Regions from separate parts of the Weizmannia sp. FSL W8-1119 genome, predicted to be linked through region 3. Evidence: predicted binding sites of a transcription regulator. Region 3 holds the regulator's gene; each other region holds the start of a gene.
The links. The regulator CtsR, encoded in region 3, represses protease genes until heat stress. The targets are predictions, from matches to a motif close to ATGGTCAATAAAGGTCAAACA.

Region 1 (10,784 bases), 860 kb from region 3:
CGGGAAAATGGTCCGAAACTTGCCGAATCCGCATCGAAGCCGGTTTCTTTCTGGATGACCGTTTTTAAAGTGGAACTCGCCGACATTGCGTTTGCCATTGATTCTATGCTTGCAGCTGTGGCCATGGCTGTGACGCTGCCCCCGGCCGGTTCGTTTCAAATCGGGGGCATTAACGGAGGGCAGTTCATCGTGATGTTTTTAGGTGGGGTGATTGGGCTCGTGCTAATTCGATTTGCTGCTAACCGGTTTGTCCGCCTGCTGGAAAAATATCCGGGCCTTGAAGATGCCGCTTTTCTAATTGTCGGCTGGGTCGGGGTAAAATTGTTCGTTTTTACGCTTTCGCATCCGGGCGTCGGGCTGATTGATGAACATTTCCCGGAGTCCGCTTTGTGGAAACTGATCTTCTGGGCAGTTATGCTTGCGATCGCAGCGGGCGGCTATTTTTTCTCCGTCCGCAAAAAAAATAGCAACAAGGAGGCGCATTCCGGCGGGAAATCGGGTAAAAAGCAGAAACAGATGTAAAGAAACCGGCAAAGCAGGCGAATCCCGCTTTGCCGGTTTTTCTTTTATTCCGGGTTTTGCCCGGAAAGGCGGGACTGGGCCTCTCGCACGAGCCGTTTTGTCATTTCTCCGCCTACCGATCCGTTTGCCCGTGATACGGTATCCGATCCGAGCTGCACGCCAAATTCCTGGGCAATTTCATACTTTACTTGGTCCATGTATGCCTCAATGCCCGGTACCAACAATTTATTGCTGTTTCTCGCCATCATCATTCTCCTTTTTTTTAAATTGGCTCCTCTTTCTGCCGCCCGTATTGCGGCATCAGCCTTTATGAATAGTATCATCCTCCGGAAAATAATTATGTTTGGAAACAGTTGTATTTGCATGCACCCGGAGCCGGTTTTGACAGATATTGCGGCCATAAAGCGTTGATGCGCGGGCATGCTAATGAAGCAGGCAACCTGAAATAATGGAGGGGACGGCATGGCCAAACGAAAAGCTGAATTTGATGCAGCCGCAAAACATAACAAAACCCCGAAAGAAAATCTGGCCGAAACAGAATTCTCCGCAGAATTTGCCCGCGGGGAAGAAGCGGTGAAAGGGGCAAACCGAAATTCAAAAAAAGGCAGGAAAGGGCGTTCATGAACCGCAGGAAACAAAATGTCCGGGAAGAAGCGGGGCTGGAATTCGGGGACATCAATGCCGGGAAGATATATGAAATCATGGCTCAAAGAGGAACCGGCAAAAAAAAGAAAAAATGCAAAAAAAATAAAGAATGAGGATGGCGGCCGCCATCCTTTTTTGCGGAAATGGCAGGAGGAATTCCCCCGTTTGATCACGAATTACCACCATATCATCCATCTTGCAATTTCATTTGACATATCTTCTCAAAAAGAATATGTTCTTAAATAGCAGCCGGAAACCCTTATGCAGCAGACCTTTTCCGGGCATTTGCTGAAAACTGAAATGATGATGAATCCAGGGGCATGCTTCTTATGAAGAAGGGGAGAACAAATTTGGGAACAGATCGGTTTATGAGCCAAAAGAAAAGGGGACTTGTGTTAAGAGATCATGAACAGCTTTACAGGACCCTTTTTTTGGAAGCAATGGATGCGATTGTATTTTGGGATCAAAACGGCCGGATCCTGTTGGCAAACGAAGCCGCTTTAAAAATTTTCGAGTGCACGATGGAGGAGTTTATCGGGAAAAAGCTGAGCGATTTTGTTTATGTCGAAAACGGCGGGAATTGCCGGGAGTTCGACAGGCTGAACCACATCCCGGCAGCCCGCGAAGAACTGCTCTTTAAAATGCCGAACGGGCAGCTGAAGCATCTCGAGTTTACATCCCGGTATATCAGCGCAGAAAATTACCATGTGACCATTTTCCGCAATGTCAGCAGCCGTTACAAGATGGAACAGACGCTGCGGGACAGCGAGGAACGGTTCCGGAAAGTGTTCGAAGGATCGATCGACGGGATGGTCTTATGGAACTGGGATTTGAAAATTGTCGATATTAACCCTGCAGCCGCGAACGATTTCGACTGCAGCCGGGAAGATGCGATCGGGAAGAAAATCCAAAATTTATTGCTTACCAATGACGAAAAAGTGCAAAAAGATTTTCTCCGCCATCTTTTTCAGTTGAAAGAGAACGGGACGGCAGATTATTTGTTTAATGTTTCAAAAGCCAATGAAACGAAATATTATGAGATCACGTCAAAAGGGAACCTGACATCGAATATGAATTTAACGGTCATCCGGGATATTACCGAAAGAAGGGCGATGCAGGAGCAGCTCCGCAAATCGGATACCCTGAATATTGTCGGGGAGCTCGCGGCCGGCATTGCCCACGAAATCCGCAATCCGATGACAGCTTTGAAAGGTTTTATCCAGCTGCTGCAAAACAGCATGAAAGAGGAAGAGCATTCATTATATTTTAACGTGATTACATCGGAACTGGCGCGGATTGAAACAATTATTACCGACTTTCTGGTGCTGGCAAAGCCGCAGGCAATCCAGTTCCAAAATCATGATATCCGGAAAATCATGCGCGATACGATTGGTTTGCTGAATGCGCAAGCGCTGATGCACAATATCCAGATTTCCTGCCGCTTTGACGATGGGCTTCCGGATGTTTATTGCGAAGGCAACCAGCTTAAGCAGGTCTTTATCAATATCATTAAAAATGCAATAGAAGTCATGCCGGACGGAGGAAAAATAGATATCAAGATTTGTTACGAAAAGGAAAGAGGGCTGGTCCATACAAGCATTCGCGATGAAGGGGAAGGCATCCCGGACGATAAAATTGAAAAGCTGGGCGAGCCGTTCTATACGACAAAAGAAAGAGGAACCGGACTTGGTTTGATGATCAGTTATAAAATCATAAAGGAGCATAAAGGCTTCATTCAAGTCCAAAGCAAAGTACGGGAAGGCACAACTTTTCATATCTTTCTTCCCGTGCAGCAGGAAGCAGGTGATGAAAATGGCTTTTATTTGGCTGGAAAGCCCAATCGGACCTTTAACAGTAAGGGCTGATGAAAAAGGCATTACGGCCGTTTCTTTCGGCAAAACAGATGAAGAGGGTATGCCGGAACCCCGCCACCCGCTGCTTTTGCGCGCAGCCAGTGAACTGGAAGCGTATTTTGCAAAGAAAAGAACCCGTTTTGATGTGCCGGTTTCTGTCTCCGGCACTCCCTTTCAAATGGCGGTTTGGGAAGCGCTGAAAAAAATTCCGTATGGGGAAACGTGCTCGTATAAAGACATCGCTGAGGCTGTCGGGAACCCGAAAGCCGTGCGGGCCGTCGGGCAGGCGAACCGGAAAAACCCTGTTCCGATCCTGATCCCCTGCCACCGCGTGATCGGAAAAGACAAGTCGTTAACAGGCTATGCCGGGAGCCGGATCGATCAAAAGGCATTCCTGCTCCATCTTGAAGGGGCGATGATCTAAAAGGGGCAAAGTTTTGAAATCCCGCGCGGCCCAAGGTTCAACTTTTATCTCTTTTGTTTTTCCATTGTAAAAACTTTTCCAAATCCGGGGTCACTTGCGTCAGGAGAAAAGCAAGCACGGCGGTGTCGTCAACAAGGCCCGCGCCGGCAAGAAAATCAGGGATGATGTCAATGGGAGATACGAAATAAATAAGGCCGATTACAATCATGAGAATCGTCCGGTACGGAACGGTGCGGTATTCGCCTTTTGCCCATGCCCTGACAAGCTGGAAAAGGACGCGGATTTTACTCCACATATTGGCAAGCGTGATTTTGTTGGAGAGTGCTTTTTTCTCCGCGCGGTTAACCAGATCGCCGGTTTTTTTCCGGTCGTTTAAATACTGTTTTGCTTTTGAACGAAATAACCATCCGGCTGCTTTGGCCAGCAGAAAATTTTTTGCCATCTGCTTCACTTCTTTCATGTCTTTTTCTCTTTTATTTTTCCACTGCGTGACCAAAAAAAACATGGAGCGGTGAAAAACGGGTGGTTTTTTCGGGAGATGTGAAAATTTTTGGCGAAAATTTTGTCTAATATTGCGATTGTATTTACATTTCCGTCAAGACCTGCGATACTACTTTAGTAATGGTAAAATAAGCAGATGGGGGCAGGGCTTTTGCGCCTTTCCGGCTTGCAGAGAACTTTTGCCACGATGCCATCATGCGGAAAACCGGCAGAATAGTCCGCCATTTTCCATGTGTAACACCTCACATTTTTTGAAGCATAATCGGGGGATAACAATCATTCAATAGAAAAAGAGAACTAAAGGAGAATTTGAAAGTGGACACGCACATGTTAGAGGAGAACAAGTATCTTTACAGAATTCAGAAAAAACGTCAGGAAATGATGGAGCTTGGGAAAAAACTGGGTCTGACGCATGAGAAAACGGTCCGGTGCAGCCAGCAGCTGGATTCGCTCATGAATGAGTATGAAGCCTATCGAAAGCAGCACAACGCCCGGTCATCCGAAATGGTGATTATCCGGGAAATGTCATTCATATTGTATGAAAAAGTGCAGCGGCTCAATCTGGCTGAAGCGAGAAAAACGTATAAAGCCATGCAGCTTGTTTAACAAACAGGGGAACTGCTTCCAACCTTTGCATCTTGGTTTTTCTCCTTTGAGTGCGGATGAATCCCTGATCAATATTCCGGATGAATATGTTTCCCGCCCGCCTTTTTGTTTGGACTGGTTTTGGCCGGGTAATAAAACCCGGCTTTCTTCTGATTGATTTACAACAACCGGGTTTGGACTGCGTTCGATCTTTTTACAAACATAAAAAAACCGGCATGGGCTATGTCCGCATGCCGGTTTTTGCTTTATTTTTCCGCGATGGCAATGTCACCTTCGCGGACTTCCGCTTTTAAGTTTTTGCTTTCCGGATGGTCGAGGATAAAGTCGGCAATCCGGTCTTCAATTTTTTCCTGGATAACGCGGCGGATCGGGCGGGCCCCAAATGCCGGGTCATAACCGAGTTCGGCGATTTTTTCTTTCGCTTCTGCTGTCACGTCAAGCGTAATCGCTTGTTCGTTCAGCGTTTCATTCAGTTCGCCGAGCATCAGGTCAACAATTTTAACCAAATGTTCTTTTTCAAGTGGTTTAAATTCGATAATGTTGTCGAAACGGTTCAGAAACTCCGGTTTGAAGAAGTCGCCGAGTGAATCGAGAATATTCGATTCTTTGATCGCTTCACTTTTAGCGAACCCGACTGTTTTATGCTTAAATTGGGTGCCGGCGTTGCTCGTCATAATGATGACGGTATCTTTGAAGCTGACCGTCCGCCCTTGGGCATCGGTTAAGCGCCCGTCATCGAGAATTTGCAGAAACATATTCAAAACATCCGGGTGCGCTTTTTCAATTTCGTCGAGCAAAATAATGCTGTACGGGTTGCGGCGCACTTTTTCCGTCAGTTGGCCGGCATCTTCATAACCGACATAGCCGGCAGGTGCCCCGATCAGTTTCGAGACGCTGTGTTTTTCCATATATTCGCTCATGTCAAGCCGGATCATCGCATCTTTCGTGCCGAACAGTTCTTCCGCGAGCCGTTTTGTCAGTTCCGTTTTTCCGACGCCGGTCGGGCCGACGAACAGGAACGAACCGATCGGGCGGCTTTTCGCTTTCAGGCCGGCACGCGAACGGCGGATTGCTTTCGCCACTTTCCGGACCGCTTCATCCTGGCCGATCACTTTTTTAGCGAGGTTTTCTTCCAGATGCTGCAGTTTTTTCGCTTCATCCGCTTCGAGTTTGCCGACCGGAATACCCGTTTTCTTTTCGACGATTTCCTGAATTTGCGTGACATCGACAACCGGTTTGGCTTCGGTTTGTCCGGAAGCAGCCAGCTCGTTCAGTTTTTGTTCTTCTTTTTTCAGTTCGGCTGCCTTTTCATAGTTTTCCGTTGCAAGCGCAGCTTGTTTTTCCTGCGCAATTTCAGCAAGCCGTTTTTGAATATCTTCTTTGCTCGGAACCGCAATCGTCAGGTTCAATTTCGAACCGGCTTCATCCATCAGGTCGATCGCCTTATCCGGCAGGAAGCGGTCTTGGATGTAGCGGTGCGACAACTTCGCACAAGCTTCAATCGCTTCATCGGTATAGGAAACGTGGTGGTAGTTTTCATACCGGTCTTTTAAGCCGCGCAAAATCATGACGGTTTCTTCGGGGCTTGGTTCATTGACCTGTACCGGTTGGAAACGCCGTTCAAGTGCGGCATCTTTTTCAATTTGCCGGTATTCTTTCAAAGTGGTCGCGCCGATAACCTGGATTTCGCCGCGGGCAAGCGCCGGTTTCAAAATATTTCCTGCGTCCATCGAACCTTCTGCAGAACCTGCGCCGACAAGCAGGTGAATTTCGTCAATAAACAGAAGCACGTTTTTCCGTTGTTCCAGTTCGGCAATCAATTTTTTCATCCGTTCTTCAAATTGGCCGCGGATTCCCGTGTTTGCGACAAGCGAAGCCACATCGAGCAAGTAAACTTCTTTATGCCGCAGTTTTGCCGGAACCTGTTTTTCGGCAATTTTTAAAGCGAGCCCTTCTGCAATGGCGGTTTTCCCGACGCCCGGTTCGCCGATTAACACCGGGTTGTTTTTATTGCGCCGGTTTAAGATTTCAATGACGCGGGCGATTTCTTCATCACGGCCGATGACAGGGTCAATTTGCCCGGCCCGTGCAGCAGCGGTCAGGTTGCGGCCAAACTGGTCAAGTAGTCCGTTGCCGCCGCCTTGTGTTTGCGTTTGTACGGTTTGTTTCACGCCGTTTGGCTGGAACCCGTTGGCATTCATTTGGTTAAAGAGGTCGTTGAATCCTCCGAATCCGAAGTTTCCAAATCCGTTATTCATAAACATGCCTCCCCAGTTGTTTTCGAATTTTGCCCGTTCTTTTTGGTAGCAGGACTGGCACAGGTTCAATGTTTTTTGGTTTCCGTTCACATTTATATGCATCCCGATCGTCGCTTCGTTTTGATGGCATTTGTCACATAACATCAAACATTCCTCCTTTGATCGGTTTGATTTTGACTATCTTTGACTAATAAGATTGAAAAACAATCAAAGCGCTTTGATTTGCTTTGACCTTATTTGGAAATCAGTATAGCTCAAAATTTCACAAGATGCAAATCTTTTGCATGCACCCCTTTGATGCATTTTGGCCATTACAGTAGAAAGGCAAAGTCATTTGTCTTGTGCTGAAAATAGGAAACGGCATCTGCGAGTCACCTTTTGACTATTTTTGACCTTTCTAATATCATGATACAACTGCGCGGCCCGAAAATCAAAAGATCTGCATTTGTCATTTGCGCTATCGGCCAATGGCACCATCTTATAATTGACTAACTTTGACCTTTGCCTATAGTATATGACAACTTTTTTTGTTTGTAAAGGGTTTTTTTGACTTTTTTTGACCAATTTTTTAGCGGCGGAAATGAACCGGTCGGGCTATTTTAAGAAAGCGGAACATAGGATAGTAACGGAGACGGTAGGTTGTCTTATTTTTTCTTAAAGGGGTGCAGGCGTTGAATAAGTGGGGCTTTGCTGTCCAAATCGCAGCCGTATATATTGGAACGGTGATCGGGGCAGGGTTTGCAACAGGGAAAGAAATTACCGTTTTTTTTACACAGTTTGGGCTGTATGGATTGCTTGCCATCTGCCTTTCAGGGTTTTTATTTATTTTCTTTGGCACAAAAATGATGGAAAAAGCGATCGATTTACATGCGGATTCCTATGAAACCTTAAACCGGTATTTATTTGGCAAAAAAGCGGCCGGTTTCGTGAATGTGATGATGATGGCCATGCTATTCGGGGTCTGTGGCGTCATGCTGTCCGGTGCGGGTGCTGTTTTCGAGGAACAGCTCCGTGTTGGCAGGGGGACAGGGATTTTATTGACGGTGCTGCTCGCCTTTTTTGTCATGTGCTTTGGCATCAAGGGGCTGCTTGGCGTCAACACGTTTGTCGTGCCTTTGATGCTTTTGTTTAATTTTCTCCTTTTGTCGCAGTCCGTCCAGTCACCCGGATTTATTCAGGCGCTTATGGCCCGGCCGGAAAGTGTTGATATGCCCCGTGCCCTTCTCCGTGCCCTTTCCTATGCGGCTTTGAATTTGGCGCTCGCGCAGGCGGTGCTTGTCCCGGTTGCGGCGGAAGTGAAAGATAAGGAAGTCGTCCGTGCAGGCGGGATACTGGGTGGGCTGTTTTTAACGCTCATCCTGATTTCCAGCCATTTGTCACTGGTTACGCTGCCAGACGTTGCCAAAGTGGAGATTCCGATGGCGCATATTGTGAAAGCGAGTTTTCCGGGCATTTACTTTATTTATGTTCTGCTGATTTTCGGGGAAATTTTCACTTCTATTATCGGGGATGCCTACGGGCTTGAGCGGCAAATGCAAAAATATATGCCGATGAAAAGCGGTTTGCTGTACGGGTTGATTTTTTCCGCCATTCTGCTGATCAGCAGCTTGCATTACGGCCCGCTGCTCTCGGTTTTATATCCGTTGTTCGGTTATTTCAGCCTTGTTTTTATGATGGCGCTCGGGATAAAGACGATCCGGGGGTGACAGGTGAACGCCATAAAAACAGCTTTGCGCGGTTGTTGTGCAGCGCAACAACTATTTATGGCGGAGAAATGCAGAAAAAAAGCTGTCCCCTGCTTAAAAAATCGGCAGGAAGACGACAAGCAGCAAATCAAAGGTAAGATGCGACAAAATTTGCGCGGGCAGGCTCCGTTTCTTTGCATACAGCAGCCCCCAGAAAATCGAACCGGCAAAAGCGGCAATGACCATGATTTTTAATCCGCAGTAAAAATAAACGGATGCGTTCAATACGGCGGAAATCAAAATGGCATATTTTGCTTCCATCCTTTTCATGAGCCGGGCCTGAACAAACGAACGCCAAAAAATTTCTTCCCCGGGAATGAGGATCAGGACAAGTGCTAAGTAATGCCAGAAAGTTTCGGGCGAAAAGCGCCTGTATGCGCGGGCGACTTCGTTGTCAAGCCCGCCCGGCAAAAAACCGAGAACCGTATTGCCAATTCTGAAAATAATATAGAGAAGAAAACCCGAAAAGATGCCATACAGCAGCAATTGAAGGTACGGAAGCTTTTCGTGTTTTTCTGATTTTCCAAGGAAAACCGTGTAACTGATCAAAAACAGCATCGCTCCGGAATATAAATACCAAAAAACAGAGATATCCCGGAACGTAATATATAGCAGAAGGTGGGCGATCAAGATACTTCCGAGAAGCTTTGTATCCACCATGTTTTTTGCCACCGCCAATGCGCTCCTTTCTTAAGTTCGAAAACCGCCGGCCAAAAAGCCGGGAAGGGCCAAAAAAGAGATCCGGCCCCGCAGTCCGGCCTTCGCGGCATTGGGCCAAACAAAAATACATTGAATATTTTAGCAGAGAAACGGGGAAAAAGGTATCCGGGAAAATAATGTTAAAAAATTCACAATCATGGAAATGGAAGTAAAAAAACCGGCATGTGCCGGTTTTTTTACTGCGCGGTAAGCGTTTAAATTAACGCAAAGCCGAATGGATAACCTGATAATTTTTATGGTTTACCACTGTTTTTTCATCAAGTTCCAGTTCCTGATAGTTTTCCATATAGGTTAAATCCACGATGACCGAGTTCTCGTTCACCTTTTCGACAATCCCTTGAAGCCCGTCTTTAAATTCAATGATGTCACCAATTTGTGCTTTTTTCATTGCGGTCCCCCCGTAAGAAAGTATTGTAACCAGTTTGCACTATTTTTCTGAAAAGTTCAAGGCGAAAAGAACGGAAAAATACAAATCGGGCCTCTTTAAAAAAATCCCGGAAGCAAACAAGAAGGCGGCAGGAAGAATGTGGTACAATACTGGGTGGGGTGGTCGTATGTCGGAAGAAGAATTCAGACAGGAAATCAACCGGCTTCGCAACAGGGAAATCGAAGAATTATTCGTCAGCCGTGAAGATTTTATGGACTTCTGGAAAGTGCTTGTTGCCGAGGAAGACTTTAAGCATTTTAGGGGCATTGCACTGCGCGGCGGTCATGTCCGCTATATTTATTTGGATGAGCCGGAAATCTGACCGGGGCATGCATAATTTTGTGCATTTTTAAGCAAAATGAAGTCAACTCTAATGATTGTTTTATTTGGAAAGGCATGTTATTCTATTACGGGGATTTTGTTTTTCCCGCACTGTGCAAAATTTGTCATTTTTTGCTCCGGCCGGGGACATGCGTGTTCCCGGTTTCGGGCGAGGCATGTTTTTGGCACGGATGGGCCGCGCAGACTTTGAGGGAGCAGCCTGCTGAATAGCCGGGGATGAACGGTGTTTGCAGGAGTCCCGGCATCGCTGCGGCTTTTTTCAACCCCCCCGTTTGCAAAATTTGTCATTTGTATGAAGATGGTTGATAATATTGACGAAAAATGTACAGTGCATTATTTTTAGAACTATATTATATTATAGAAAAGGAGTCGTTCTACCCATGGCTGAAAAACAATTTAAAGTAACAGCAGATACAGGAATCCACGCACGTCCTGCTACATTGCTCGTACAAACGGCAAGCAAATTCGATTCAGATATCCAATTGCAGTATAAGGATAAGAAAGTGAACCTGAAATCGATCATGGGGGTTATGTCCCTTGGAATCGGCAAAGGCGCCGATATTACCATTTCTGCAGAAGGCAACGATGCACAAGATGCATTGAACGCTCTGGCTGAATTAATGAAAAAAGAGGGTCTGGGCGAATAATGTCAACCATTTTAAAAGGTATAGCAGCATCCAACGGGATTGCCATCGCAAAAGCATATCGTCTGGTAGAACCGGATTTGTCTTTTGAAAAAAG
Region 2 (10,784 bases), 700 kb from region 3:
TGTTATATCCGGCTTTTTGATTTTCTCCGCAATCGCCGCCAATAGTTACCAGCCGGGGACCAGTATAATTAAAGTTTTTCCCTCCATAATACGTAGTACATCGATCAAATTCCACTGGGTTCAACCAAGCAGGTGGCGGGGAATTCCCCGCTTGCTGGTGCAATTCCAGCCGGCCCAACCAAAAAACTTACAACGAGGAGATGACACAGATGGCAAACAACAACAGTTCAAACCAATTGTTAGTTTCCGGTGCTGAACAGGCTCTTGACCAAATGAAATACGAAATCGCACAAGAATTCGGCGTAAACCTCGGCGCAGATACGACATCCCGCGCGAACGGATCTGTCGGGGGAGAAATTACAAAACGCCTTGTGCAAATGGCTGAACAACAACTTGGCGGTACTTTCCATTCGTAATATAACAAACCAATAAGATGGCTAAAAAAAGGGGGGCAACCGCCTCCCTTTTTATCAGTGATTTAAATTGACCATTTTTTCCGGTACGATCCACTTATCATATTGTTCTTCGGTTACATAACCTGTTTTAATGGCAGCTTCTTTTAGCGTTGTCCCTTCTTTGAAAGCCAGTTTCGCGATCTGGGCTGCTTTTTCATAACCGATATGCGGATTCAAGGCCGTCACCAGCATGAGGGAACGATTGACATTTTCCCGGATCGTTTCCACATTTGGTTCAATGCCGCGCACGCATCTTTCATCAAATGACTTCATCGCATCGCCGAGCAAATGGACGGACTGCAGGAAGTTATATATAATTACCGGTTTAAATACATTTAATTCAAAGTTGCCTTGGCTTGCGGCAAATCCGATTGCGGCATCATTCCCGAATACCTGGACCGCTACCATCGTTAAAGCTTCGCACTGGGTCGGATTGACTTTGCCAGGCATAATCGAGCTGCCCGGTTCATTGGCCGGAATCGAAATCTCACCGATGCCGCTTCTCGGCCCGCTCGCAAGCCATCTGACATCATTGGCTATTTTCATTAAATCTGCAGCAAGCCCTTTTAATGCCCCATGGACATGAACGATTTCGTCATGGCTTGTGAGCGCATGGAATTTGTTATCAGAAGAAACAAACGGGTAGCCGGTTTGTTTTTCCAGTTCTTCCGCAACTTTACCGCCGAAAGTCGGGTCCGCATTAATGCCGGTGCCGACAGCCGTGCCGCCGATCGCCAGGTTCAAAATATGTTTTGCGCTTTCTTTGATCATGCGTTCGCTTTTTTCCAGCATGGCACGCCAGCCGCTGATTTCCTGGCCGAGTGTGAGCGGCGTTGCATCCTGCAAATGCGTGCGCCCGATTTTGATGATTTTCATGTATGCTTTTTCTTTTTCAAGCAGCGTTTCTTTCAGCTGTTCCAGCGGCGGCAGCAGCCTTGTCTGCAGTTCATGGTAGGCGGCAATATGCATCGCAGTCGGGAACGTATCGTTCGAGCTTTGCGACATATTCACATCATCGTTCGGATGGACGTGTTCTGCACTGTTTTGGGCGGAAAGGATTTCGTTTGCCCTTCTTGCCACCACTTCATTCACATTCATATTTGACTGGGTGCCGCTGCCTGTTTGCCAGACAACAAGCGGAAAATGCCCGTCAAATTTCCCGTCCAGCACTTCTTCACAAGCCTGGACAATAGCCTTCATTTTGGCATCCGATAATTTGCCGAGGCGGTTGTTGCTGACGGCAGCCGCTTTTTTCAAATGGGCAAAAGCGCGGATCACTTCCATCGGCATTTTTTCCCCGCCGATCGGGAAGTTTTCCTTGCTGCGCTGCGTTTGTGCCCCCCAATATTTGTCCCGCGGCACTTTCATTTCTCCGAGTGTGTCTTTTTCAATCCGGTACTCCACTTTCTTCCCCTCCTGTATGTGCTTACATTTGGCTTTTGCAAAACGGCGGCAAGCCTAAAAAACTTGCCGATATGTAGCTGCAAGTTTATTTTACTATAAATTCCCGCAAAGCAACACCTCAACGCTCGCGAGTCGCTGTTCAATTCCTTTTTGAGAACATATTTTCAGAAATCTTGCACCAAAAAAGCGGCATATCCGTTCACGAGCCGGCCAATGCCGTACATTTACCGTTTGCCGGTGTCACAGTCCTGAAAAAATGCCTGCCACTCTCCGGATTTGCCGGATTGTAACAGACATCATTCCCCGCTAACGACCGCTTGAACGGCACCCCTGCTGACTTAGGCCGGCCGTTTTTTCAATGCATTGCGGGTTGCTACCGCCCTGAGAGCCTGTTCGCAATGGTGTGCACTTATTTTATTTCATATATTCGCGGATCAAAATAAGAATTCGACAGCTTCAATACTAGTTCTGTTTCGTCATAACCCGTATTCAAGGCTTTTCCCTCTCTATCTGCCTTTTGATTTTCATGATCTCGTCTTCACTCAAGCCGAATGCTTGGGCAATGACTTTTACATCCACTTGATTTTTTAACAAGTTGATAATAAATCTTCTTAACCTTTGCTCACCTTCTTCTCTTTCTTCTTTTCTTCCTTCCTCTTTCCCCTTTTTATACCCGCGGTCAAAGTAAGAATTTGGCAGCTTTAATACTTGCTCCGTCTCGTCATAACTCGGGTTCAAGGCTTTTCCCCTTCTATCTGCCCTTTGATCTTCATGATCTCGTCTTCACTCAAGCCGGATGCTTGGGCGATGACCTTCACATCCACTTGATTTTTTAGCAAGTTAGCAATAAATCTTCTTAACTTATCTTCCCCTTCTTCTCTTTCTTCTTTTCTTCCCTTCTCTACTCCTATTTCAATTCCCTTCTTATACCCGCGATCAAAATAGGAATTCGGCAAGTCCAGGACAACTTCTTTTCCATCCACACCGGGAAATCTGACTTCCATCTTATGAATGCTCCAGTTGCTGTTTTATTTTTTCCACTTCCGTCTGGCTCAGACCGGTTTTTTCTACAATTAATTGAAGCTCCATACCCGCCAGCAACATTTTGATGGCAATTGGAATCGTTTGCAGCAATTTTTTTCTTTCTTCTTCTCTTCCCTTCTCTACTCCTATTTCAATTCCTTCTTCTCTGCCTTCCTCTTTCCCCCTCTTAAACCCGCGGTCAAAGTAAGAATTTGGCAGCTTTAATACTTGCTCTGCTTCATCCGGATCCAGCATCTTAATGTTTTCCATCACTTCCGCCTCCTCTTTTTCGTTCAGTTTTAAATAAAAATCAAAGAAACCATATAACAGCCTCATTTTTGCAAGGTCGAGTTCCATGCGTGCCAGCATCCGCAGAAACTCCAGTTTGACCTGCACCCGTTCTTTTTCTGTATACCCCATTTTGCTTAATAATGCCGCGGCAACAGGGTTGTTGCTCCGGATATAATTTCTCCAATTTTGTTTCATCAGATGAATGGATAAATAGTGAAAACGAAGAATTTCAATGTTGTGGAACGCAAAGGTGTATGTATCAGGGGTTTCTGTTTTCTCCTCATAACTGAAAACGGCAATCGGCAATACCGGTTTCTGGTGCCGGAGACTGATCATCATATAATAACGAAACATGCGTTCAGGAAAGGGTTTCTCGTAATACGACTGCGGCTCTACATGGATGAGAATCACGGTGTCTTTCCCTTTTACCTTCGTTTCGGCAAGGATATCAACCCGTTTTTGTTCACCGCCCGGAAAGTCCGTAAACTGTTCCTGCGACAAAAACCTCACCCGGCGGTAGTCGAGATCCGCTGACACATCCGGGAAAAACGCCTCCATAAACTCCTGAAAAAAGTTTTGGATCAGCTCCTTAAACAAACGATCATGTACATTGTAACCGGGTTTCTTTTCCATTACCAGTTCCAATGGCAACACCCCTTTTCTTATTTTTCAGTTTTATTATAAAGGACAAACGTTCGTTTTTCAAGTTCCATGATTTATACAGAAACTGTTCAAAACCTGAATATATGGCACTATGAACGAAATGTCGCAGGTGGCGCAATGAATGAGATTTGTAGTGCAAAATCGGTGAAAAATTCAATCGATTGTTGCATTATTTTTTCACATTCAGAGAAAAAGAAAAACGACTGCAAATGCAGTCGTATCAAGGGTTTTAAAAAATTTTAAGCTAATTGTTCAGTTTTTAGAAAACGCCCTCGGCAGGAATCGAACCCACATTTTGAGAACCGGAATCTCACGTGCTATCCTTTGCACCACGAGGGCAATAAGTGATTCAACAATAATAGATTATAAAGGACAATGAACAAAAAAGCAAGCCCCTTTTTGGTTTTATTTTATCGGAATTTGGTTATGATGGGTATTGTAGTTCAGGTGAAGGCAATTCTTTTGACCTTCATTGACCAATATTGTATGATCAGTACATAAGGATGGAGAATAATTCCTTTAACATCCATGATATAGCATATGATGGACCATCCGAAGAGAAGAAGGAGGATACTCAATATGAATTTAATTCCCACAGTAATTGAACAAACAAACCGCGGGGAACGCGCATACGACATTTATTCCCGCCTGTTAAAAGACCGGATTATTATGCTTGGCAGCGCGATTGACGACAATGTTTCCAACTCGATTGTTTCCCAGCTTTTGTTCCTGGAAGCGGAAAACCCTGAAAAAGATATTTATCTTTATATTAACAGTCCTGGCGGGAGTGTCACTGCGGGCCTTGCCATTTATGACACCATGCAGATCATCAAACCGGACGTGCAAACGATTTGCGTCGGGATGGCTGCATCAATGGGCTCCGTGCTGTTGACCGCCGGCACGAAAGGGAAACGTTATGCCCTGCCGAACAGCGAAGTGATGATTCACCAACCATTAGGCGGCGCCCAAGGCCAGGCAACAGAAATTGAAATCGCGGCAAAACATATTTTGTACACGCGCGCGAAATTAAACAAAATTTTGTCCGACCATACCGGCCAGCCGATTGAAGTGATCGAAAGGGATACAGACCGCGATAACTTCATGAGCGCGGAAAAAGCAAAAGAATATGGTTTGATTGACCATATTATGACAAAAAAAGAATTGAAATAAGATTGAACAAGGCCGTCCGCAAACGGGCGGCCTTGTGCTGTGTTTGAAAAACCCGCAGGCTGACGTCCGCATGCGCTTACATCAGGACGGAAGTTTTTCTTTCCCTTCAATATAGTTTGCCAAGTGTTCAAAAGCTTCTTCTTCATCGCTCCCGTCCACGCTCAGCGTAACAGTTTCCCCGTGGCCCGCAGCAAGGGTCATCAGCCCCATAATGCTTTTTGCATTTACCTTTCTTCCTTCTTTTTCAAGAAAAATTTCCGATGAAAAGCGGGTGGCTTCCTGGACAAATTGGGCTGCAGGGCGCGCCTGCAAACCGGATTTTAATTTCACTTCCAATTGTTTTTCGATCACGATAACCCTCTCCTTTCAAGTAGCAGGACAGGGGCGCCTTCTGCCAATACGCTCCCCGTCTTTATACTTTTTAAACCTATCCATCTTACATGATTAATTTTTGGCACCCATTATGAATTTTTATTGGCAGGCCCGTTTGCCCGCAGTTTTTCGGCAATTTCATCGATTTTGCGGAGCCGGTGATTGATGCCGGATTTGCTGATATGCCCGCCGGACACCATTTCGCCGAGTTCCTTCAACGTCACATCCTGATGGTTCACGCGCAATACTGCAATCTCGCGCAATTTCTCCGGCAGTGCGTCAAGGCCGACCGTTTCTTCAATATAGCGGATATTTTCCACTTGGCGGAGGGCCGCCCCGATCGTTTTATTCAAATTGGCCGTTTCGCAATTGACGAGCCGGTTGACGGAATTGCGCATATCCCGGACAATCCGGACATCTTCAAACCGGAGCAGGGCATGATGGGCGCCGATAATATTGAGAAATTCCGTAATCTTTTCCGCTTCTTTTAAATACGTAATATATCCTTTTTTTCTTTCAAGCGTTTTGCTGTTTAAATGAAACCCGTTCATCAGGCGGCATAGTGCATCGTTGTGCTCTTTGTATTGGGAGGAAATTTCCAAATGATAAGAGGAAGTTTCCGGATTGTTAACGGATCCGCCCGCCAGAAAAGCCCCGCGCAAATAGGAGCGTTTGCAGCACTTCTTCTTCAGCAGTTCCGGGGAAATGTTCCGGGTAAAGGTAAAATGTTCACCGAGAATATGCAAATCTTCCAATATTTCTTTTGCCCGGGCCTTCAGCCTGACAATGTAGACATTGTTTTTTTTCAGGCGCATTTTTTTCCTGACTAATAATTCCACCGGGACATCATATAATCTTTTTACAAGGACGTAAATCCGCCGGGCAATGGCGGCATTTTCCGTCTGCACATTGACAACCAGCACCTTGTTGGAAAAAGATAAAGATCCGTTCATCCGGATCAGTGCAGATAATTCGGATCTCACGCAGCAATCTTTTACTGCTAAATTGGTCAGCTCTTTTTTGATCTCTGATGCAAATGACATCCTCCAGGCCCCTCCCTTGGCAAAATTTAGAGCTATGCGAAAAAATGCACACGAAAAGGGGATGTTCCGCCTTTATCCTTTCACCGGGCACTGGAGCGTGAAAGCCATTGCTGCTTTTTCAAAATATCATAAAGGATTTCGGCAACTTTTTCCGTATCGTGGCGGATGACCCCGCCTTTATACGTTAAAATATTTCCCGAAACCACCTCCAGGCCGAGCCCCATTAAACGCTTCACGTCGTATACAACAGGCTGTGCCAGCTCCTCGCGGTACCGGCTCATAACCGGTTCCGGCACATCTTCATCATTGACGAGGATCGTATCAATGCAGGCACTGCCCATATGGTTGAAAATCGCCTGCACGTGATCCGCGGCAGTATAATGATTCGTCTCGCCCGCCTGTGTCATCAAATTGCATACATACACTTTTTTCGCATGTGCCTGGCATACCGCTTCTCCAAGACCCGGCACCATTAAATTCGGCAAAATGCTTGTATAAAGGCTGCCCGGACCGATCACGATCAGGTCAGCTTCCTGAATGGCCGTTAATGTTTCCGGAAGCGGCTGAATGACTTCAGGCGTCAAAAACACCCTTTTGATTTTTTTGCCGGACTTCGGAATTTTGGATTCCCCGGCAATGATCGATCCGTCTTCCATTTCCGCGTGCAGCACGACACTTTGGTTGGCGGACGGTAAAACCTGCCCCCGGACATTCAGGACTTTGCTCAGTTCCTTTACGGCGTGTACAAAATCTCCAGTTATCGAAGTGAGCGCCGCAATGATCAGATTGCCAAGCGAATGCCCGGAAAGTTCATCGCCGGTTTCAAAACGGTGCTGGAACATTTTTTCAAGCAGCGGCTCCACATCGGATAGAGCTGCGAGCACATTGCGGATGTCCCCCGGGGAAGGCATATCCATTTCATGACGGATTCTTCCGGAACTCCCGCCGTCATCTGCAACAGTTACAATGGCACTGATCTCAACCGGGTATTTTTTCAGCCCCCGCAAAAGCACCGGGAGCCCTGTCCCGCCTCCGATCAGCACAATTTTCGGATGCCTCATGGCTTACGCTCCTCCTTTCTTTTGATATCACGGTGGGAAATCGTTGTATGATAGTCTTTTTCAAAAAAATGGCCGATATACTCGGCAAGCGCGACAGAACGGTGCTGGCCGCCCGTGCACCCGATGCCGATCACCAGCTGGCTTTTTCCTTCCCGTTTGTAATGTGGGAGCATAAAAGCAAGCAAATCGGTCAGCTTTTCAAGAAATTTTTGCGTTTCATTCCATTTTAAAACGTAAGTGTATACCTCTTCGTCCAGTCCGGTTTTCTGGCGCATATGTTCAATGTAGAACGGATTCGGCAAAAACCGGACATCAAAAACAAGGTCGCAGTCAATCGGAATGCCGTTTTTAAAGCCGAACGACAGGACATTGACCGTGAAAACCGACTGCTTATTCGCCGAAAACTCCAACACGATTTTTTCGCGGAGTTCGCGCGGTTTTAAATTGGATGTGTTGAGAATAAGCTGCGCGCGCCCTTTCAGCTCCTCGAGGATTTTTCTTTCCTGCTGTATCCCTTCGAGCGGCGTCCCATCCGGCGAAAGCGGGTGGGACCGGCGCGTTTCTTTATACCTGCGCACGAGCACAGAATCATCCGCATCCAAAAATAAAATGGTGGGCGTAACCCACGAAGACTTGTCAAGTTCATCCAGTGCCCGGAACAAGTCATCAAAGAATTCACGGCCGCGCAAATCCATTACAAGCGCGACTTTATTCATTTTATTACTGGCATCTTTCATCAGTTCCAGAAATTTTGGCAAAAGCGTCGGCGGCAAATTATCGACACAGAAAAACCCGAGATCCTCCAGGCTTTGGATCGCAACCGTTTTTCCGGCCCCGCTCATGCCGGTAATGATGACAAACTGCATTTGATTTCCTTCTAAACCCATTCTTTTTCCCCCTGACGGAAAATTTAGCATGGCGTTTCAGCTTGGATCGAGCCTGTATGAAAGCAATTCAAAGTCGGGCGTGTACGTAAACTGGCCGTAGATGATGCCGCTTCCGTGGACCATATATTCCAAAATATGGGTATCTCCCGCCGCCATCGGCAAGTTTTTAATTTCATCAATAGCATGCCACTGCAAAATTCCTTCAGCAGATTGCTCGAAGTTTTTGCCGTCGCCGTCTGTTGCGACAAACGTAAACATCATCCATTCAGACACGGGTTTATCCCTGTCTTTGATGACAATCGTGAAAACGCCTTTTAAATCAGGGTGTTTTAAATAAATGCCAGTTTCTTCTCGGTATTCGCGAATCACGGCTTCACGGACCGATTCTCCCTGTTCCATTTTCCCGCCAGGTGCAACCCACCAGTTGCGCCGCGGCTTTTGCAGCAATAAAACCTGTCCGTCCTTGATGAATACACAATTTGTTATTCTTTGCAAAGGAGTCACCTCATATCTGAACCGGAATGATGCGGACAAATCCGCATCTATTCAACCGATGGATAAACCTTTCCCGTGCGTAAAAACCATGTACTTTTTTATTATACTATTAATGAAATGGTTGAACAATGAATGCACCCGCCCGGTATGTGTCAAGTTTTTCTCGACAAGGTTTAAATATCGGGTATTCCAAGACACTCTTTTTGTACACTTTCGGCTACCGTGCTTTACTTGCTCGGTGTAATTTTCGGAAAAGATGTAATATTTCCGTATAAAGATGGATAACGGGGATGTTGAGGCGCGCGAAATTCACTCGCTTTCCGCGGGCGGCCGGCGAGCCTCCTCGCTCGTACCTCGCTGCGGGGTCTCTCCTGGCTCGCTTTTCCCGCAGGAGTCTCGTAAATTTCGCGCGCCTCAACGATCAGTCCCCACTGAGCCAAGCTTAAAACGAAAGCTCTAATATTTTGCTTAAATGTCCCATTGCCGATGAACGGCTTGAATGCAGGGCAACTGATCCGTGCTTTACGCCCACTGACGGGCGTACAGGCTGCTTGAATAGTTGAGACATCCTGATGGATTGTTGCAAGCTCCGTTGCTTTCTCGCGCTTCTTGAACGGTGTTTCAGATAGGTTTCCTGCAATGTCCCGTTAAGCATGCCCTGTTTCACCTTTACCATGGCTTCGGCGCCAGCTTTACTCCAATGCATCCCCCTTTTCTTCATTCTGAATGAGATATGCCTTTGATTTGATTCCATTGCCCCCAGGCCTCTCGCACCTTCCGGTACGTTCTCTACCTTGTCCCTCCAGTCAAAAATGCGGTCCCAGTTTTTTAGGATGTACGAACGAAACTCCTTGACTTTCTTAAGGCTCTTTTCATCCGTCAATGTGCTTTCATGCGTATCCAAATATAACGTGAATTGGTCCAGGTCATGCGTTCTAATCGCTTTTCTAATTTGCTCTTTGATCTCGCTCTTTCCGCCCCCGAATGTCCTTACGATGGCTTGTGCAACGTGGTAGGTATCCAGCTGGTTGAGCACCGGAAATTCCGACTGTGAGAAAGCTGTTTGAAACCTTTCAGCTGTGTATCCCGCACCTCCATCACTATTTGTAATGACACGAGCTTTTTCTAGGGAATAGGTGTTGGCTGCTACAGCTTGGACTTCATCCCAAAATGTCTGGATGGATTTCGTCGTCATGATAACAACGGGATGGTGTAGAGAGACTCTTTTGCCATTGGTTTCCCATCCTTCATAGAGAATGGCGTGGTGGACTTCCAAACCCTGTTTCTTTTCTAGTCCCCGGACGAATATACCATCAGCTTCGGAAAACAGGTAATCTACCTTCTTTCCCTCAGGTAGTGAATCAGCTATTTCTAGCTCTTCTACAAGTGCCTTGTCGGCTTCAGCTTGCGTTTTCCCTACGTGTTTCACCATGTTCCCTACAGTTGTGTGACTAAGGCTCACTGCTGTCCATTCTTTTAAAATATCAGCTACCTCCCGATAGGTGTTCTCACTTGCCAACTCTGCCACCTTTAACTCCACTAACGGGCTGTATCGTTGGTATGGTAAAAGCCCTAACCATTCATCCAGAGGATAATGTGAATTCCCTTTCTGGTCATGCATTAGTGAACGTTTAAAGGTCACATTTCCAAATAAAAACTGAATGCTTCTGTTATCACTCCGGCAGTACTCCCAGCCATCCTCCAGCTTTTTTTGCTTAATTGTTTTATCTAACGTCTCAAATATTTCCCCAACCCATTGCGTAAAGGCATTCTGGATCAGAATTTTAACTTGTTCTTCAAATTCAATAAGACTTTTTGTATCCTTTAATAATCTAGCAATTATTGATATAATATCCATAGGAAGACCTCTTTCTAAATGTATTCGCCCACAAGCGTACATTTAAATGATAGAGCGTCTTC
Region 3 (10,784 bases):
GCGGCTTCGATCGCCTCATCGGTAATCGAGACGCGATGGTGTGCTTCATAGCGGTCGCGCAGCCCTTTTAAAATCTGGATCGACTCATCAATCGTCGGCTCATCGACCTGGATCGGCTGGAACCTTCTTTCCAGTGCCGCGTCTTTTTCAATATATTTCCGGTATTCATCCAGTGTCGTAGCACCGATGCACTGCAGTTCGCCGCGGGCAAGCGACGGTTTTAAAATATTGGAGGCATCAATGGCCCCTTCCGCACCGCCGGCCCCGATTAAAGTATGCAGTTCATCAATGAAAAGAATGATATTGCCGGCCTGTCGGATTTCATCCATCACTTTTTTCAGGCGGTCTTCAAATTCGCCGCGGTATTTTGTGCCGGCTACAACCGTACCCATATCGAGCGTCATGACCCGTTTGTCACGTAGGGTTTCCGGCACTTCATTATGGACAATTTGCTGGGCGAGTCCTTCTGCAATGGCCGTTTTCCCGACGCCCGGTTCCCCGATCAGGACAGGGTTGTTTTTTGTCCTCCGGCTCAGCACTTCAATGACACGCTGGATTTCTTTGCTCCGCCCGATTACCGGATCAAGGGAATCTTCCCGTGCGATCGCTGTCAAATCGCGGGCCAGGCTGTCCAGTGTCGGTGTGCTGACGCTGGCCGCCGAACCGCCCTGCACGGATGCTTCACTGTTGCCCAATAATTGGAGCACCTGCTGCCTTGCTTTATTTAAGCTGACGCCGAGATTTGTCAGCACACGTGCCGCAACGCCTTCACCTTCACGGATCAGCCCGAGGAGAATATGTTCCGTTCCAACATAGGAGTGCCCGAGTTTTCTCGCTTCATCCATTGACAGTTCAATCACTTTTTTGGCCCTTGGCGTGTAGTGGATCGTTTGGGAAATTTCCTGGCCGTTCCCGATCAGGGTTTCCACTTCTTCCTGGATTTTTTCGGCGCTTAAACCCAGGCCGTACAGCGCTTTTGCTGCGATGCCTTCCCCTTCGCGGACAAGTCCGAGCAAAATATGTTCCGTTCCGATATTGTTATGTTTCAGGCGGATTGCTTCTTCCTGGGAAAGGGCCAGCACTTTCTGGGCTCTCTCTGTAAATCTTCCAAACATCATCTGTCATTCCTCCTGTTCATTTGGTCTCCTCAAGCCTCAAACGTTCTCTTATCAGTGTAGCCCTCCGGATATCCCTTTCATACGGGCTGAGCGCTCTTCCGGCATAAAGCTGTAAAAATCCTGGCTGCATTAAAATCATCAATTCATTTAAAATTTGTTTCGAAATGTTTTGAATATAGCCCAGATCAATTCCCAGCCGGACATCGGACAAACAACGGGCCGCTTCTTTTGTTTCAATGATCCTGCTGTTTTGCAGGACACCGAGCGAACGGTAAACCCTGTCTTCTAATTGTATGTTTGAAGTCTGCACCAATGCTTCCCTTGCCGATCTTTCCTGTGTAATGATCTGCCGGATGACACTGGTTAAATCTGAGACAATGTTTTCTTCCGATGTTCCGAGTGTCACCTGGTTGGAAATTTGAAAAATATTTCCGATGGCTTCGCTTCCTTCGCCATATATTCCTCTTACCACCAAACCAAGCTGATGAATCGCCGGAATGATTTGTTTAATTTGCTGTGTCAGCACAAGCCCCGGCAAATGCATCATGGCCGATGCGCGGATGCCTGTTCCGACATTCGTCGGGCAGCTGGTTAAGTAACCGAGCGTTTCATCAAAAGCATAATCGGCCCCATTTTCAATCAGGTCATCAAGCTGATTGGCTTTCTGAAGCGTTTCATGCAATTGAAGCCCCGGAGAAAGACATTGTATGCGTAAATGATCTTCCTCATTTATCATAATACTAATATCTTCGCCGCTTGACAAAATAACTGCCCCGTCACCCGATTCTTCGGCAAGCTGCGGGCTGATCAGGTGTTTCTCCACAAGCACCCTTTTTTCGAGCGGTTTTAATTCATCCATTTTTAAAAATTCAACCTGCAGTTCAGCCGGAAAATGATTCCGGGCGATATCCTGGATTGTTTTCATAATTTCCCTTGCTTCCTCGGTACTAAACAAGGACGGGAACCGGAAATTTTTTAAATTTCTTGCCAGACGGACACGTGAGGTCAGTACAATTTCCGATTCAGGCCCCTGCTCGTTCATCCAGGAACTGGACGCTTCGTGCAAAAAATGTTCCAAAGACATTACTGCTCCCCTCCTTTAGCTTGAGAAGAACCTTCAAGTGCACGAATTTGATCGCGGAGTTCTGCTGCTTTTTCAAATTCTTCCTGGCTGATGGCTTCCTGCAACGCCGCCTTTAGTTCCTGCAGTTTCTTCTTTGTGTAAATGGCACCGCCAATCCGTGCCGGTATTTTTCCTTCATGCGCAACGTTGCCGCCGTGGAGGCGCTGCAAAATCGGGACAAGCTGGTGCTGAAACGTCTCATAGCAATGCGGGCAGCCTAACCGGCTCGTATTTAAAAACCGGGTCAATGTCATCCCGCAATGGCTGCAGCGAAGCACATCCGGGTCAGGCGCTGTTTCCTGTTTGAAAAGTTGGATGGCCGGGTCAAAATTAAAAAGGCCCGCGAGCAAATTATCGAAGGAAAAGCTTTTTCCCCAATCCGATGAAAACTTTTCCCCTTTCTCCTGCGCGCACTTTTCGCAAAGATGGAATTCCGTTTTCACACCGTTTATAATTTTTGTAAAATGCATGGTTGCCGGCCTTTCATTGCATTCCTGGCAAATCACAGCATACTCACCTCTGTAGTTACTTGTATTTTAAGGTTGTTAACATGGATTTCAACATTCTGGCACGCAGTTCATCCCGTTCCGGCAACTGGATGTAGAGCACGGAGCGGTCCATCACGCTGAGCATGATTTTTGCCTCCCGCCTTGAGATCACCTCTTCTTCAACGAGCCGGAGAATGATGGCTTCCGCATTGGACTGGGAGATGACATTGCCGATATGCACGAGCAGCTGGTCAATCAGTTCCGCATCGCTTTCAGGCCGCACTTTCATGATCCGGATATAACCGCCGCCGCCCCTTTTACTTTCAACAATATACCCTCTTTCAATCGTAAACCGCGTATTGATGACATAATTGATTTGTGAAGGGACACATTGGAACTTATCGGCAATCTCATTGCGTTTTATTTCAAGGATTTCTGTTTCATTCAGCTCCAGAATCCGTTTCAAATATTCCTCTATGATATCAGAGATATTTTTCATCAAAGCCACCTCCTGACATCGTCTTTTGACTTTGACTATATTTGACTATAATTATACAGGATTCCCCCGCAAAAATGCAACAGAACAACCCGCCCAATTTTAATTTTTCTTACTCCGATTTTCAAAAAACTGCTGATTTCTTTTATCTTTTCCCTGATTGCGCTTTAAAAACCCGCCAGGCCGGATACTGTCCCGCCCTTCCAAAGCCGGCATCGGTTTGAAAAAAATGGATTACCGAAACCTCCATTTTTGAAATGTGAAAAACCGCAGACAAATCGCCTGCGGTTTTGATTTGGCCCGGCAACGTCCTACTCTCGCAGGGGGAAACCCCCAACTACCATCGGCGCTGGAAAGCTTAACTTCCGAGTTCGGGATGTGTTCGGGTGTGACCTTTCCGCCATCATCACCGGACCTGTATTTTATTTTGGGATGTGTTCCCTGAAAACCGGATGGGAGAAAAAACTGTAAACGGAGAATGCGTTTCTGCTTCTAACTTTGAAAATTGTCTAGCTCCAGCGCCTATCGGCTAGCGTATTTCTGCGCTTTCTCCCTACGATAAGCGGGCATCGGCTCGCCTTTAGGGGCTCGTCGTGTTTCCTTTATCTCAGTCGAAAGCTCCGAAATCCGTACGCCGATGGGCAAGGCGCTTCCGCTTTTCTACTGTCCAGCTCCGGTGCCTAGCCCCTCGAGGTCGAATCACCTGCCCGCCACGAATCCAAAAGACGGCTCCGTGCCGGTCAAAACATTCGCTTGTCGGGGCTAAACAAGGCACCTTCGCTTTTCTATTTGGTTAAGTCCTCGATCGATTAGTATCCGTCAGCTGCACGCGTCACCGCGCTTCCACCCCGGACCTATCAACCTGATCATCTTTCAGGGATCTTACCAGTTAAACTGTGGGAAATCTCATCTTGAGGGGGGCTTCATGCTTAGATGCTTTCAGCACTTATCCCTTCCGCACATAGCTACCCAGCGATGCCTTTGGCAAGACAACTGGTACACCAGCGGTGCGTCCATCCCGGTCCTCTCGTACTAAGGACAGCTCCTCTCAAATTTCCTGCGCCCGCGACGGATAGGGACCGAACTGTCTCACGACGTTCTGAACCCAGCTCGCGTACCGCTTTAATGGGCGAACAGCCCAACCCTTGGGACCGACTACAGCCCCAGGATGCGATGAGCCGACATCGAGGTGCCAAACCTCCCCGTCGATGTGGACTCTTGGGGGAGATCAGCCTGTTATCCCCAGGGTAGCTTTTATCCGTTGAGCGATGGCCCTTCCATGCGGAACCACCGGATCACTAAGCCCGACTTTCGTCCCTGCCCGACTTGTAAGTCTCGCAGTCAAGCTCCCTTATGCCTTTACACTCTGCGAATGATTTCCAACCATTCTGAGGGAACCTTTGGGCGCCTCCGTTACCTTTTAGGAGGCGACCGCCCCAGTCAAACTGCCTGCCTGACACTGTCTCCCACCCCGGTAAGGGGTGCGGGTTAGAATTTCAATACAGCCAGGGTAGTATCCCACCGATGCCTCCGCCGAAGCTGGCGCTCCGGTTTCCAAGGCTCCTACCTATCCTGTACAAGCTGTACCAAAATTCAATATCAGGCTGCAGTAAAGCTCCATGGGGTCTTTCCGTCCTGTCGCGGGTAACCTGCATCTTCACAGGTACTATAATTTCACCGAGTCTCTCGTTGAGACAGTGCCCAGATCGTTACACCTTTCGTGCGGGTCAGAACTTACCTGACAAGGAATTTCGCTACCTTAGGACCGTTATAGTTACGGCCGCCGTTTACTGGGGCTTCAGTTCAGAGCTTCGCCTTGCGGCTAACCCCTCTCCTTAACCTTCCAGCACCGGGCAGGTGTCAGCCCCTATACTTCGCCTTGCGGCTTCGCAGAGACCTGTGTTTTTGCTAAACAGTCGCCTGGGCCTATTCACTGCGGCTTCCCGGGGCATACACCCCAAAAAGCACCCCTTCTCCCGAAGTTACGGGGTCATTTTGCCGAGTTCCTTAACGAGAGTTCTCTCGCTCACCTTAGGATTCTCTCCTCGCCTACCTGTGTCGGTTTGCGGTACGGGCGCCTTTCACCTCACTAGAGGCTTTTCTTGGCAGTGTGGAATCAGGAACTTCGGTACTTTAATTTCCCTCGCCATCACAGCTCCGCCTTGGCGCGAAGGATTTGCCTCCGCACCGGCCTAACTGCTTGGACGCGATCAACCAGTGTCGCGCTTGCCCTATCCTCCTGCGTCCCCCCATCGTTCAAACGGTGAAGAGGCGGTACAGGAATATCAACCTGTTGTCCATCGCCTACGCCTTTCGGCCTCGGCTTAGGCCCCGACTAACCCTGAGCGGACGAGCCTTCCTCAGGAAACCTTAGGCATTCGGTGGAAGGGATTCTCACCCTTCTTTCGCTACTCATACCGGCATTCTCACTTCTAAGCGCTCCACCGGTCCTTCCGGTCCGGCTTCAACGCCCTTAGAACGCTCTCCTACCACGGACACCAAACGGTGTCCATCCGCAGCTTCGGTGATACGTTTAGCCCCGGTACATTTTCGGCGCAGCGTCACTCGACCAGTGAGCTATTACGCACTCTTTGAATGATGGCTGCTTCTAAGCCAACATCCTGGTTGTCTAAGCAACGCCACATCCTTTTCCACTTAACGTATACTTTGGGACCTTAGCTGGCGGTCTGGGCTGTTTCCCTTTCGACCATGGATCTTATCACTCACAGTCTGACTCCCAAGCATAAGTTTTTGGCATTCGGAGTTTGTCTGAATTCGGTAACCCGATGAGGGCCCCTCGTCCAAACAGTGCTCTACCTCCAAAACTCTCCGCTTGAGGCTAGCCCTAAAGCTATTTCGGAGAGAACCAGCTATCTCCAAGTTCGATTGGAATTTCTCCGCTACCCACACCTCATCCCCGCACTTTTCAACGTGCGTGGGTTCGGGCCTCCAGCAAGTGTTACCTTGCCTTCACCCTGGACATGGGTAGATCACCTGGTTTCGGGTCTGCGGCCTCATACTCTTTCGCCCTGTTCAGACTCGCTTTCGCTGCGGCTCCGCTTCTTCAGCTTAACCTTGCATGAGACCGTAACTCGCCGGTTCATTCTACAAAAGGCACGCCATCACCCGTTAACGGGCTCTGACTACTTGTAGGCACACGGTTTCAGGATCTCTTTCACTCCCCTCCCGGGGTGCTTTTCACCTTTCCCTCACGGTACTGGTTCACTATCGGTCACTAGGGAGTATTTAGCCTTGGGAGATGGTCCTCCCGGATTCCGGCGGGATTCCTCGTGTCCCGCCGTACTCAGGATCCACTCGGGAGAGAACGAAGTTTCAGTTACAGGGCTTTTACCTTCTCCGGCAGGCCTTTCCAGGCCGCTTCACTTACCCCGTTCTTTTGTAACTCCCATATGAGTGTCCTACAACCCCGGAAGGCAAGCCTTCCGGTTTGGGCTGTTTCCTGTTCGCTCGCCGCTACTTGGGAAATCGCAATTGCTTTCTCTTCCTCCGGGTACTGAGATGTTTCAGTTCCCCGGGTGTGCCCTTCCTGCCCTATGGATTCAGGCAGGAATCCTGTCCGATTAAAGACAGGGGGTTTCCCCATTCGGAAATCTCCGGATCAAAGCTTACGTACAGCTCCCCGGAGCATATCGGTGTTTGTACCGTCCTTCATCGGCTCCTAGTGCCAAGGCATCCGCCGTGCGCCCTTTCTAACTTAACCATAAAAGGTTTAAATCCAAAAATAAGCGATTCTCGGTTTACTTGGTTTATTTCTCCTATCCGGTTTTCAAAGAACACATTTATAAAGGTGGAGCCTAGCGGGATCGAACCGCTGACCTCCTGCGTGCAAAGCAGGCGCTCTCCCAGCTGAGCTAAGGCCCCGATCATTAAGGAATGGTGGGCCTGAATGGACTTGAACCATCGACCTCACGCTTATCAGGCGTGCGCTCTAACCAGCTGAGCTACAGGCCCTTAATGAAAGGAAATATAAGGAAGGATTGAACCTTCAAAACTGGACAAAACGGAAACGCCAAACTTAATTTCGGAAAACCGAAGATTTTCCTTTTATGTCTAGCTCCGGGCGCTGTCGGCTAGCGTATTTCTACGTCTTCTCCCTACGATAAGGGGGCATCGATTCGCCTTTAAGGCTCATCGTGTTTCCTTTATCTCAGTCGAAGACTTCGAAATCCGTACGCCGATGAACGAGCGCCCTACGCTTTTCCCCTTAGAAAGGAGGTGATCCAGCCGCACCTTCCGATACGGCTACCTTGTTACGACTTCACCCCAATCATCTGTCCCACCTTCGGCGGCTGGCTCCGTAAAGGTTACCTCACCGACTTCGGGTGTTACAAACTCTCGTGGTGTGACGGGCGGTGTGTACAAGGCCCGGGAACGTATTCACCGCGGCATGCTGATCCGCGATTACTAGCGATTCCGGCTTCATGCAGGCGGGTTGCAGCCTGCAATCCGAACTGGGAATGGTTTTCTGGGATTGGCTTAACCTCGCGGTCTCGCAGCCCTTTGTACCATCCATTGTAGCACGTGTGTAGCCCAGGTCATAAGGGGCATGATGATTTGACGTCATCCCCACCTTCCTCCGGTTTGTCACCGGCAGTCACCTTAGAGTGCCCAACTCAATGCTGGCAACTAAGGTCAAGGGTTGCGCTCGTTGCGGGACTTAACCCAACATCTCACGACACGAGCTGACGACAACCATGCACCACCTGTCACTCTGTCCCCCGAAGGGGAAGGCCCTGTCTCCAGGGAGGTCAGAGGATGTCAAGACCTGGTAAGGTTCTTCGCGTTGCTTCGAATTAAACCACATGCTCCACCGCTTGTGCGGGCCCCCGTCAATTCCTTTGAGTTTCAGCCTTGCGGCCGTACTCCCCAGGCGGAGTGCTTAATGCGTTAGCTGCAGCACTAAAGGGCGGAAACCCTCTAACACTTAGCACTCATCGTTTACGGCGTGGACTACCAGGGTATCTAATCCTGTTTGCTCCCCACGCTTTCGCGCCTCAGCGTCAGTTACAGACCAGAGAGCCGCCTTCGCCACTGGTGTTCCTCCACATCTCTACGCATTTCACCGCTACACGTGGAATTCCACTCTCCTCTTCTGCACTCAAGCCTCCCAGTTTCCAATGACCGCTTGCGGTTGAGCCGCAAGATTTCACATCAGACTTAAGAAGCCGCCTGCGCGCGCTTTACGCCCAATAATTCCGGACAACGCTTGCCACCTACGTATTACCGCGGCTGCTGGCACGTAGTTAGCCGTGGCTTTCTGGCCGGGTACCGTCAAGGCGCCGCCCTGTTCGAACGGCACTTGTTCTTCCCCGGCAACAGAGTTTTACGACCCGAAGGCCTTCTTCACTCACGCGGCGTTGCTCCGTCAGACTTTCGTCCATTGCGGAAGATTCCCTACTGCTGCCTCCCGTAGGAGTTTGGGCCGTGTCTCAGTCCCAATGTGGCCGATCACCCTCTCAGGTCGGCTACGCATCGTTGCCTTGGTGGGCCATTACCCCGCCAACTAGCTAATGCGCCGCGGGCCCATCTGTAAGTGGCAGCCGAAGCCGCCTTTCCTTTTTCCTCCATGCGGAGGAAAAAACTATCCGGTATTAGCCCCGGTTTCCCGGCGTTATCCCAGTCTTACAGGCAGGTTGCCCACGTGTTACTCACCCGTCCGCCGCTAACCTTTTAAAAGCAAGCTTTTAAAAGGTCCGCACGACTTGCATGTATTAGGCACGCCGCCAGCGTTCGTCCTGAGCCAGGATCAAACTCTCAGTAAAGATGTTTGATAAAAGCTCAAAAAGAATTTGACGTTTCGTTTTGTCCAGTTTTCAAGGAACAATCGCTTTGTTTTTCAGCGACTTTTACATCATACCACGGCGCAACCAACATGTCAACTACTTTTTTAAGAAGTTTAATGCCGGATGCGGTGACGAAAACTATTATACTAGGATAACGAAGTACAGTCAATCCTTTTTTAATATGCCCGCTTTTTCGTGGGCGCTCCCGCTTCTTTCGGCCTAAGTTTTGGGTCCCTTCAAATGAATGTGAACTACCCTCCACTTATCAACCTTACGGTTTGATTGAAGTGGGGGCTTCTCGACTTATCGTTGCTTTTACTAGCCAACGAAAACTGACCGAGCTAACCCTCTTGTTCCAAGAGTTTTGTTACTTATGATAACGCTAATAAGCGTATACCTTCATTTTTAATATTGAGCCTCTGCCAAAATAAAAATATACCCTTGAGCGAGGCTCTGGAAAATTAATTATCCCGATTTTTTTGCCTTTTCATCCAGATTTTCAATTCAATAGAAGTAAAACGGTCATTTTCCTTCAAAAAAAGGGCATACGTATCCCGCCTTCACAAAATGGGTTTTTTTCACTACCCTTTGTGGAAAGGAAACGCTCATTTTATTTATTCACATATCCACCTGTGAATAACTTAATTTGCTCTTTGCAGTCGATTGCGTGTCCATCCACAATTGGCCTTTCCAGTCTGATAGTACGCCATATTTGCCATGATATGCATAGATATCATGCATCGATCTACATGAGCTTCAACTGCCTGCTTCCCACGCTTGTGAACACGACGGAGACTGTATCCGTCTTTTAGAATGCCAAAGATTCTTTCGATGATCGTCCTGGCACTATATAACACTTCAAATGTGCGACCATGTTGCGGCAACTCGACATCTACTTGAGGCGTTTGATCAAAGTCCATCCTAAATACTCTTCCTTGTGCTGCCCCATTACAACATTCCGCGTGATTCGCTAGCGGGCAGGTGAGACCTTCTTGCTTGGCATTTGGATGAAATACAGGACAAGTGTAAATATATTGCCCCTTTTCCCGATCAGATCCTCTAAGTTCCATTTTATGTCCACTGATACAGATGGGAGTGCCGTACCGGTTGATTTTTTCAATCCCCCGGGCGGTAGTTGGTTTATCTTTACGGTTCCGTGGATTGATCGGTGCCACCAATTTCGCCTGTAATACATCCTTTGTCACTTTTTGATTTTCCGGCGTTTGGTAGATTCCATCTGCCAGGATAAAGCTCAACTGCTCAGCCATCTCGGGGTGCTCTGCCTTAAACGTTTCCAATGTCGGTTCTAATGTTTTCCCATCGGGTGTATTTCCTTTAAATACTTCCCGCGTCAAAGGCAAACCGGATCTCACCCCGCACACCATTGATAATTTATGCGCAATATAGGAGACTGCATTACTTTTACGCATTACCCCTACATTGTCGTCCGTAAGGACTCTGGGGCAATCGCAATTACCCTCACAAGAACACGTCTTCCTTGTTTTATTCAAGGTTGCTTCTGCCTCTATATGCGATGTATCCACGGCGGCTGCTTCCTCATTCGTTTCAACCACGCCTTCCCCTTTATTATATTCAACAACCAATAGCCGGGCTTTTTCCCAAAGACCATTTGTTGTCATGATTTGATCAAAACGAGCAAAGGAACGGTAGCTCGGAATTTTCTCCGTAAATCCACACATGGTGGCAAATAGCGGGTTTGATTTCACTTGCAAATAGACACTCTCCACCATCACT

Region 1: a site for CtsR is predicted at 7,185-7,205, ahead of NSQ19_RS04550 (ATP-dependent Clp protease ATP-binding subunit). Genes of this name have one in related genera too.
Region 2: a site for CtsR is predicted at 4,296-4,316, ahead of clpP (ATP-dependent Clp endopeptidase proteolytic subunit ClpP). Genes of this name have one in related genera too.

What each region holds. Positions count from the first base shown of each region.
Region 1 is NZ_JBBOZL010000001.1:959,073-969,856, forward strand. It holds gene NSQ19_RS04515 (TerC family protein) at 1-522, shown strand, start outside; gene NSQ19_RS04520 (alpha/beta-type small acid-soluble spore protein) at 567-767, opposite strand; gene NSQ19_RS04525 (hypothetical protein) at 985-1,146, shown strand; gene NSQ19_RS04530 (PAS domain-containing sensor histidine kinase) at 1,518-3,032, shown strand; gene NSQ19_RS04535 (methylated-DNA--[protein]-cysteine S-methyltransferase) at 2,974-3,444, shown strand; gene NSQ19_RS04540 (YkvA family protein) at 3,482-3,904, opposite strand; gene NSQ19_RS04545 (aspartyl-phosphate phosphatase Spo0E family protein) at 4,261-4,551, shown strand; gene NSQ19_RS04550 (ATP-dependent Clp protease ATP-binding subunit) at 4,797-6,953, opposite strand; gene NSQ19_RS04555 (YkvI family membrane protein) at 7,481-8,515, shown strand; gene NSQ19_RS04560 (CPBP family intramembrane glutamic endopeptidase) at 8,609-9,226, opposite strand; gene NSQ19_RS04565 (YkvS family protein) at 9,474-9,662, opposite strand; gene NSQ19_RS04570 (hypothetical protein) at 9,829-10,023, shown strand; gene NSQ19_RS04575 (phosphocarrier protein HPr) at 10,424-10,690, shown strand; gene ptsP (phosphoenolpyruvate--protein phosphotransferase) at 10,690-10,784, shown strand, end outside.
Region 2 is NZ_JBBOZL010000001.1:797,617-808,400, reverse strand. It holds gene NSQ19_RS03720 (alpha/beta-type small acid-soluble spore protein) at 210-416, shown strand; gene fumC (class II fumarate hydratase) at 471-1,859, opposite strand; gene NSQ19_RS03710 (hypothetical protein) at 2,349-2,597, opposite strand; gene NSQ19_RS03705 (hypothetical protein) at 2,594-2,863, opposite strand; gene NSQ19_RS03700 (transposase) at 2,865-3,818, opposite strand; tRNA gene NSQ19_RS03695 (tRNA-Arg) at 4,104-4,175, opposite strand; gene clpP (ATP-dependent Clp endopeptidase proteolytic subunit ClpP) at 4,416-5,006, shown strand; gene NSQ19_RS03685 (HPr family phosphocarrier protein) at 5,088-5,357, opposite strand; gene whiA (DNA-binding protein WhiA) at 5,468-6,421, opposite strand; gene NSQ19_RS03675 (gluconeogenesis factor YvcK family protein) at 6,502-7,482, opposite strand; gene rapZ (RNase adapter RapZ) at 7,479-8,369, opposite strand; gene NSQ19_RS03665 (NUDIX hydrolase) at 8,406-8,864, opposite strand; gene NSQ19_RS03660 (ISLre2 family transposase) at 9,307-10,722, opposite strand.
Region 3 is NZ_JBBOZL010000001.1:100,091-110,874, reverse strand. It holds gene clpC (ATP-dependent protease ATP-binding subunit ClpC) at 1-1,118, opposite strand, end outside; gene NSQ19_RS00545 (protein arginine kinase) at 1,135-2,202, opposite strand; gene NSQ19_RS00540 (UvrB/UvrC motif-containing protein) at 2,202-2,747, opposite strand; gene NSQ19_RS00535 (CtsR family transcriptional regulator) at 2,767-3,228, opposite strand; rRNA gene rrf (5S ribosomal RNA) at 3,524-3,639, opposite strand; rRNA gene NSQ19_RS00525 (23S ribosomal RNA) at 4,015-6,946, opposite strand; tRNA gene NSQ19_RS00520 (tRNA-Ala) at 7,035-7,107, opposite strand; tRNA gene NSQ19_RS00515 (tRNA-Ile) at 7,121-7,197, opposite strand; rRNA gene NSQ19_RS00510 (16S ribosomal RNA) at 7,455-9,008, opposite strand; gene NSQ19_RS00505 (transposase) at 9,671-10,784, opposite strand, start outside.